Regions from separate parts of the Methylobacterium sp. 77 genome, predicted to be linked through region 2. Evidence: predicted binding sites of a transcription regulator. Region 2 holds the regulator's gene; the other holds the start of a gene.
What was found. The regulator HrcA, encoded in region 2, represses chaperone genes, less so after heat shock. The targets are predictions, from matches to a motif close to GTTAGCACTCNCNNNNNGNGAGTGCTAAC.
Positions count from the first base shown of each region.

Region 1: a site for HrcA is predicted at 2,139-2,167, ahead of groES (co-chaperone GroES). Genes of this name have one in related genera too.

Region 1 is NZ_KB910516.1:4,551,536-4,554,946, forward strand. Features, by position in the region: gene groL (chaperonin GroEL) at 51-1,694, opposite strand; gene groES (co-chaperone GroES) at 1,784-2,071, opposite strand; gene A3OK_RS0121575 (magnesium transporter CorA family protein) at 2,284-3,282, shown strand.
Region 2 is NZ_KB910516.1:2,888,741-2,892,151, forward strand. Features, by position in the region: gene A3OK_RS0113650 (YafY family protein) at 1-427, shown strand, start outside; gene A3OK_RS0113655 (glutaminase) at 438-1,367, opposite strand; gene hrcA (heat-inducible transcriptional repressor HrcA) at 1,637-2,734, shown strand; gene A3OK_RS0113665 (helix-turn-helix domain-containing protein) at 2,791-3,411, opposite strand, start outside.

The sequences.
Region 1 (3,411 bases), 1.7 Mb from region 2:
GGCCTGCCGGGCTTGGACATCCTGGTTCAAGCGTGGGCGTCTTGGACTTCTTAGAAGTCCATGCCGCCCATGCCGCCGCCGCCCGGCATCGAGGGAGCGCCGCTGTCCTTCTTCGGAGCGTCGGCGATCATGGCCTCGGTGGTGACGAGGAGGCCGGCGACCGAAGCCGCGTCCTGCAGAGCGGTGCGCACGACCTTGGCGGGATCGACGATACCGGCCTGGATCATGTCGACGTATTCTTCGGTCTGGGCGTTGAAGCCGAAGGTGATCGAGTCGAGGTTGTCGGTGATCCGGCCGACCACGATCGAGCCCTCGACGCCGGAATTGGCGGCGATCTGGCGGATCGGGGCTTCCAGAGCCTTCAGCACGATCTTGATGCCGGCCTGGACGTCCGGGTTGTCGCTCTTGAGGACGCGAACGGCCTCACGGGCGCGGAGGAGGGCGGTGCCACCGCCGGGAACGATGCCCTCTTCCACCGCAGCGCGGGTGGCGTTGAGCGCGTCGTCGACGCGGTCCTTCTTCTCCTTGACCTCGACCTCGGTCGCGCCGCCGACGCGGATGACCGCGACGCCGCCGGCGAGCTTGGCCAGACGCTCCTGGAGCTTCTCACGGTCGTAATCGGAGGTGGTCTCTTCGATCTGAGCCTTGATCTGGCCGACGCGGGCTTCGATCTCGGTCTTCTCGCCGGCACCGTCGATGATCGTGGTGGTCTCCTTCTCGATGCGGATGCGCTTGGCGCGGCCGAGCATCGGGAGGGTGACGTTCTCGAGCTTGATGCCGAGATCCTCGGCGATCATCTGACCCTGGGTCAGGATCGCGATGTCCTCGAGCATCGCCTTGCGGCGATCGCCGAAGCCGGGGGCCTTGACGGCAGCGACCTTGAGGCCGCCGCGCAGCTTGTTCACGACGAGCGTGGCGAGAGCCTCACCCTCGATGTCCTCGGCGATGATGACGAGCGGCTTGCCGGTCTGCACCACGGCCTCGAGAACCGGCAGCATCGCCTGCAGCGACGACAGCTTCTTCTCGTGGATGAGGATGTAGGGGTCCTCGAGCTCGGCGACCATCTTCTCCGCGTTGGTGATGAAGTACGGGGAGAGGTAGCCACGGTCGAACTGCATGCCCTCGACGACGTCGAGCTCGGTCTCGGCGGTCTTGGCTTCCTCGACGGTGATGACACCCTCGTTGCCGACCTTCTGCATGGCATGGGCGATCATCTCGCCGATTTCCTTGTCGCCGTTCGACGAGATCGTGCCGACCTGGGCGACTTCCTCGGACGAGGCGACCTTCTTGGCGCGGGCGACGATGTCCTTCACGGCGGCGGCCGTGGCGAGGTCGATGCCGCGCTTGAGGTCCATCGGGTTCATGCCGGCGGCGACGTACTTGGCGCCTTCACGGACGATGGCCTGGGCCAGGACGGTGGCGGTGGTGGTGCCGTCGCCGGCGATGTCGTTGGTCTTCGAGGCCACTTCGCGCACCATCTGGGCGCCCATGTTCTCGAACTTGTCGGCGAGCTCGATCTCCTTGGCGACGGTGACGCCGTCCTTGGTGATGCGGGGAGCGCCGAAGCTCTTCTCGATGACGACGTTGCGGCCCTTGGGGCCGAGGGTGACCTTCACCGCGTCGGCGAGAATGTCGACGCCGCGCAGCATCTTCTCGCGGGCATCGGAGCCGAAGCGTACTTCTTTCGCTGCCATGTTAGATCCTCATGAGGTTGGAAGCCCCGAGACGCCGTCGCGGCGCTCGAAGGGCTCGGATGGGGAAGAAGGAAGAGGGCAGGGTCGCTTTAGGCGACGACGCCCATGATGTCGGATTCCTTCATGATCAGGAGGTCCTGACCGTCGATCTTGACCTCGGTGCCGGACCACTTGCCGAACAGCACGCGATCACCGGCCTTGACGTCGAGCGCGTTCACGCGGCCGGCTTCGTCACGGGCGCCGGGGCCGACGGCGACGATCTCGCCCTCTTGCGGCTTCTCCTTGGCGGTGTCGGGGATGATGATACCGCCCTTGGTCTTCTCTTCGCCTTCGATACGACGGACGACGACACGGTCGTGCAGCGGACGGAACTTCATGAGCTGCCCTCTTGCTTCGAATTCATGGATGGCGTTGATGCGGCCGAAGGGCACGCCCAACCCAGCTGTTAGCACTCCCGAGCGAAGAGTGCCAAAGACAAGCGGGAGGTAGGCTCAAGCCCCTGGCGAGTCAAGATGGCGACGTCGCGTCATGCCGCCTTGCGCAGCATGTTCTGCTACGCGAATGCCGACAGACGGATGACAATCACCTCATGATCAGCCTCCAGGGACCGCAGGGCGCGGTCGAGCATTCCGGTGCGGCTTCAGGCGGCTCCGTGCCGAGCCACGCGATCTGGATCGATCTCAACGATCCGAGCGCGGAGGAGGCGGCGCATATCGAGGAGGCGACCGGCCTGCGCGTGCCCTCGCGCAAGGCCTTGAGCGAGGTCGAGAATTCCAGCCGCCTGCGGCGCCTCAAGAACGGCCTCTCGCTCTCCACGCCGATGATCACCTTCGACAAGGTCGATTCGCAGCTCACCCCGCTCGGCTTCGTCCTGACCAAGGACCGGCTCATCACCGTGCGGTTCAACGATCTGCGCGCCTTCGCCGAGGTGAAGAAGCGCATCGGCGAGGGCGACGGGGATTGCCAGACCGGCACCGAGATCTTCCTCCTGCTGGTGGAGGAGCTGGTCGACAGCCTCGCCGATGCCCTGGAGGAGATGGGCGCCGACCTCGACGCGCTCTCCACCCGGATCTTCGATTTCGACGTGAGGGCAGGGGGCGTCGCCGGTTCCGACAAGACCCCGCGACGGCGCGATCTCGCCCTCCGGCGCATCCTGCGCAGCGTCGGGCGCCGGGGCAAGGCGCTGGGCAAGATCCGATCGAGCCTGCTCGGCCTCGAGCGCATCCTCCCCTTCGTCGCCGGCGAGTGCGAGCACCTCCTCGGCGCGGCCGAGATCCCGCGCTTCGAGACCCTGCGGCGGGACATCGCCTCCCTCGACGAATTCGAGATCCGCCTGTCCGAGAACGTCCAGTTCCTGCTCGACGCCACCCTCGGCCTGATCAACATCGAGCAGAACAACACCTTCCGCGTGCTCACCGTCGTCTCGGTGGTGGGGGTGCCGCCGACCCTGATCGCCTCGCTCTACGGCATGAACTTCAAGCACATGCCGGAACTCGACTGGGCCTATGGCTATCCCTATGGTCTCTCGCTGATCGCCATCAGCGCGATCATCCCCGTCATCTTCTTCAAGCTGCGCGGGTGGTTCTGAAACGCGGTCGATCCGGTCCCCTTGAGGTTTGGAAGGATCTCGAGGTTTGAAGGATCTCGGGGGTTAGGGGAATCTTTGCGGGCCGGTGCGCAAGGATCGGGAGCAATGCCGGGATTCCGGCGACCAGAG
Region 2 (3,411 bases):
CGCAGTGCTGGCCAAGGTGGCGGCGACCCTGCCGGATGCGAGCCAGCAGCACCTTCTCCATGCGGTCTCTCAGGTCCGCCGGTTCGAGGATCGCTATGTGCCATCCTTCGGCATGGCGACCCTCCGCGAAGGCTGCTGGCGCGAGGAAGCGTTGACGATCCGCTACACCGACAAGGACGAATGCAGCACGGATCGGACGATCTGGCCGCTCGCGATCGTCTATCTCGACCGCAAGCTGGTCGTCCTCGCCTGGTGCTGCCTGCGCGAGGCGCACCGGATGTTCCGCGCCGACCGTATCGTCGCCGCCGAACTGGCCGGCACGAGCTTCCGGCCGAGGCGGGTCGCGCTGCTCCGCGATTATCTCGGCCAGTTGAGGCGCGGGGCCTCGACCGCGCCGGAGCCGGGCCGACCTCAGGGCGGGACCTGATGGGCGCCGATCATGCGCCGAAGATCGACCAGCCGAGGCGCTTCGTCAGCATTTCGAGGGCGATCCGGCCAAGATGCGAATTGCCCGACGCATCGAGCCCAGGCGACCAGACCGCGATCGACGCCGTCTCCGGCGCTACGGCGATGATGCCGCCGCCGACGCCGCTCTTGCCGGGCAGGCCGACGCGATAGGCGAACTCGCCCGAACCGTCGTAATGCCCGCAGGTGAGCATCACCGCGTTGATGCGCTTGGCGCGCTCGGGCGAGACGACGGAATGCCCGGTCAGCGGGTTGCGGCCGGAATGCGCGAGGAAACGGCTCGCCGTGGCGAGTTGCCGGCACGACATGCTGATGGCGCAGTGGTGGAAATAGACGCCGAGGGTGAAATCGACCGGATTGTCGATGACGCCGAAGGATTTCATGTAGTTGGCCAGCGCGATGTTGCGAAAGCCCGTGCGCAGCTCGGAGGCCGCGACCGCCTCGTCGATGGTGATGGTCGGGTCCTGGGCGAGGAACTGCATGAAGCGCAGGATTTCGCCGAGCGCCTCGCGCGGCTGGTGCCCCGACAGGATCACGTCGGTGACCGCGATGGCGCCGGCATTGATGAAGGGATTGCGCGGGATGCCGCGCTCGCGCTCAAGCTGGACGATGGAGTTGAAGGGACTGCCCGAGGGCTCGCGCCCGACTCTCCGCCACAGCCTGTCGCCGGCCATGCCGAGTGCGAGGGTCAGTGTGAAGACCTTCGAGATGCTCTGGATCGAGAACGGCGTATCGCTGTCGCCCCCCGCCGCCACATGCCCATCGGCATCGATCACCACGATCCCGAAGCCCTTCGGATCGACCCTGGCGAGTTCGGGGATGTAGGTGGCGACATCCCCCCGGTCCTGCCGGTCGGCCATCTCCTCGGCGATCTCTCTGACGACACTATCGAGGTCGGGCACGGCGTCGCTCATCTCCGAGGGGAACGTTCACGATGCGGGCCTTCGCCAGACCCGCGGAACCTCGTCGCGGCACATGCCGAAGGGCGGCAGCGTTTGGCAACGGGCGGCAGCGCAACGCAAAGGGCATTCCGCTTGGGCGAGATGGCTCGCCGAAAGGGTCGCGGCTTCGTCGAACACCCCGCCTCGGACGAGGACAACGTCGATGCCGCGGCGGTAAAGGTTGTGCGCAGACGCGGAGCCGGACACAATCGCGCTTCAGGAAGAACCCATTGACCGAACGCGCGCGCCCCTTCTCGTCACAGCAGCAACTTCAGGCCCTCGCGGCCCTGAACGATCGCACCCGCGAGATCTTCCGGCAGATCGTCGAGAGCTACCTCACGACCGGCGAGCCGGTGGGCTCGCGCAATCTCGCCCGCATCCTGCCGATGGCGCTGTCGCCCGCCTCGATCCGCAACGTCATGGCGGACCTGGAGCATTCCGGGCTGATCTACGCCCCCCATACCTCCGCCGGCCGCCTGCCCACCGAGATGGGCCTTCGCTTCTTCGTCGACGCGATGTTGGAGATCGGCGATGTCGGCCGCGAGGAGCAGGAGCGGATCGAGGCGCAAATGCGCGCCGCCGCCTCGGGCCATACTTTCGAGAGTGCCCTCGCCGAAGCCTCGACCTTGCTGTCGGGTATCTCGCGCGGGGCCGGTGTGGTGCTCACCACCAAGACCAACGTGCATCTGAAGCACATCGAGTTCGTTCGTCTCGACCCCGCCCGCGCCCTCGTCGTGCTGGTCTCCGATGACGGCTCGGTGGAGAACCGCATCCTCGATCTTCCACCAGGCCTTCCGGCCAGCGCCCTTCAGGAAGCCTCGAATTACCTCAATGCCCGCCTCCAGGGGCGCACCCTCGGGAACCTGCGGGCGGAGATCGAGGCGGGCCGCGAGGCGATGAAGCGCGAGCTCGACGCCATCACCGAGCGTCTGGTCGATGCGGGCCTCGCCACCACGGTCGGGCCGTCGGATGCGCGCCAGCTCATCGTGCGCGGTCAGGCCAACCTGCTCGACGACCTGCGTGCGGTGGAAGATCTCGAACGGATCCGCCTGCTCTTCAACGACCTCGAGACGCAGAAGGACGTGATCGAACTCCTTTCCCGCGCCGAGGGCGGCGAGGGCGTGCGCATCTTCATCGGCTCGGAGAACAAGCTGTTCTCGCTCTCCGGTTCCTCGATGATCGCGGCACCGTTCCGCGACGGCTCCCAGAAGATCGTCGGCGTCGTCGGCGTCATCGGGCCGACGCGGCTCAATTACGCGCGGATCGTGCCGATGGTGGATTACACGGCGCGGGTGGTCTCGCGGATGCTGGATCGCGGCGGGCGCTGAGAAGCGTCGCTGCAGCACTTGCTTGAGCGAGGTGGTGCCGATCGCCTCGCCTCGGCCTAGAGATCGTTGAACCAGTCATCGATGACGGCGCCGGCTTCGGGGAGCGAGGTCGAAGCGCCGTTGCGCACCCGTCCGCGAAGGTCGGTGGGTGAGTAACCGAAGGCCTGCTGGAAGGCCCTGCGGAAGCTGCGCTCCTGTTTGAAACCGAAACACGCCGCGATCTCGGTCATCGGGATATCGGTCTTCCGTCGCGCGGCGATCTCGCGATGCGCACGCGCCAGGCGCAGCCGTCGGATAACGGCAGCGACATCGCCCGTCGCGCTCATCACCCGGTAGAGCCGCGAGCGGGACAGGCCGAAATGCCGACAGATCAGGGCGGCGTCCAAGTCGGGATCGGCGAGGTGATCCTCGATATAGCGCCGGATCTCCTTGGCGATCTCGGCATCGAGATCGACCCCGATGGCGAGGTTCGGAGCGGTCTTGCTGAAGCAGGCCGCGAGGAGTTGAAGGCTGCTCCGTCCGGCCAGCGCGGCTTTGGCGGATGTGAGCAGTTCCGGCAGGTCGAGAAGGGTGCGGATATGCGCGCTGACGATCAGCGCCTCCGGAGTTTCCGGTTTGAAGACGAGCCCGTCGATCGGATCGACCGGGCCCATCGCGGCTTCGAGAAGCCTGCGCGG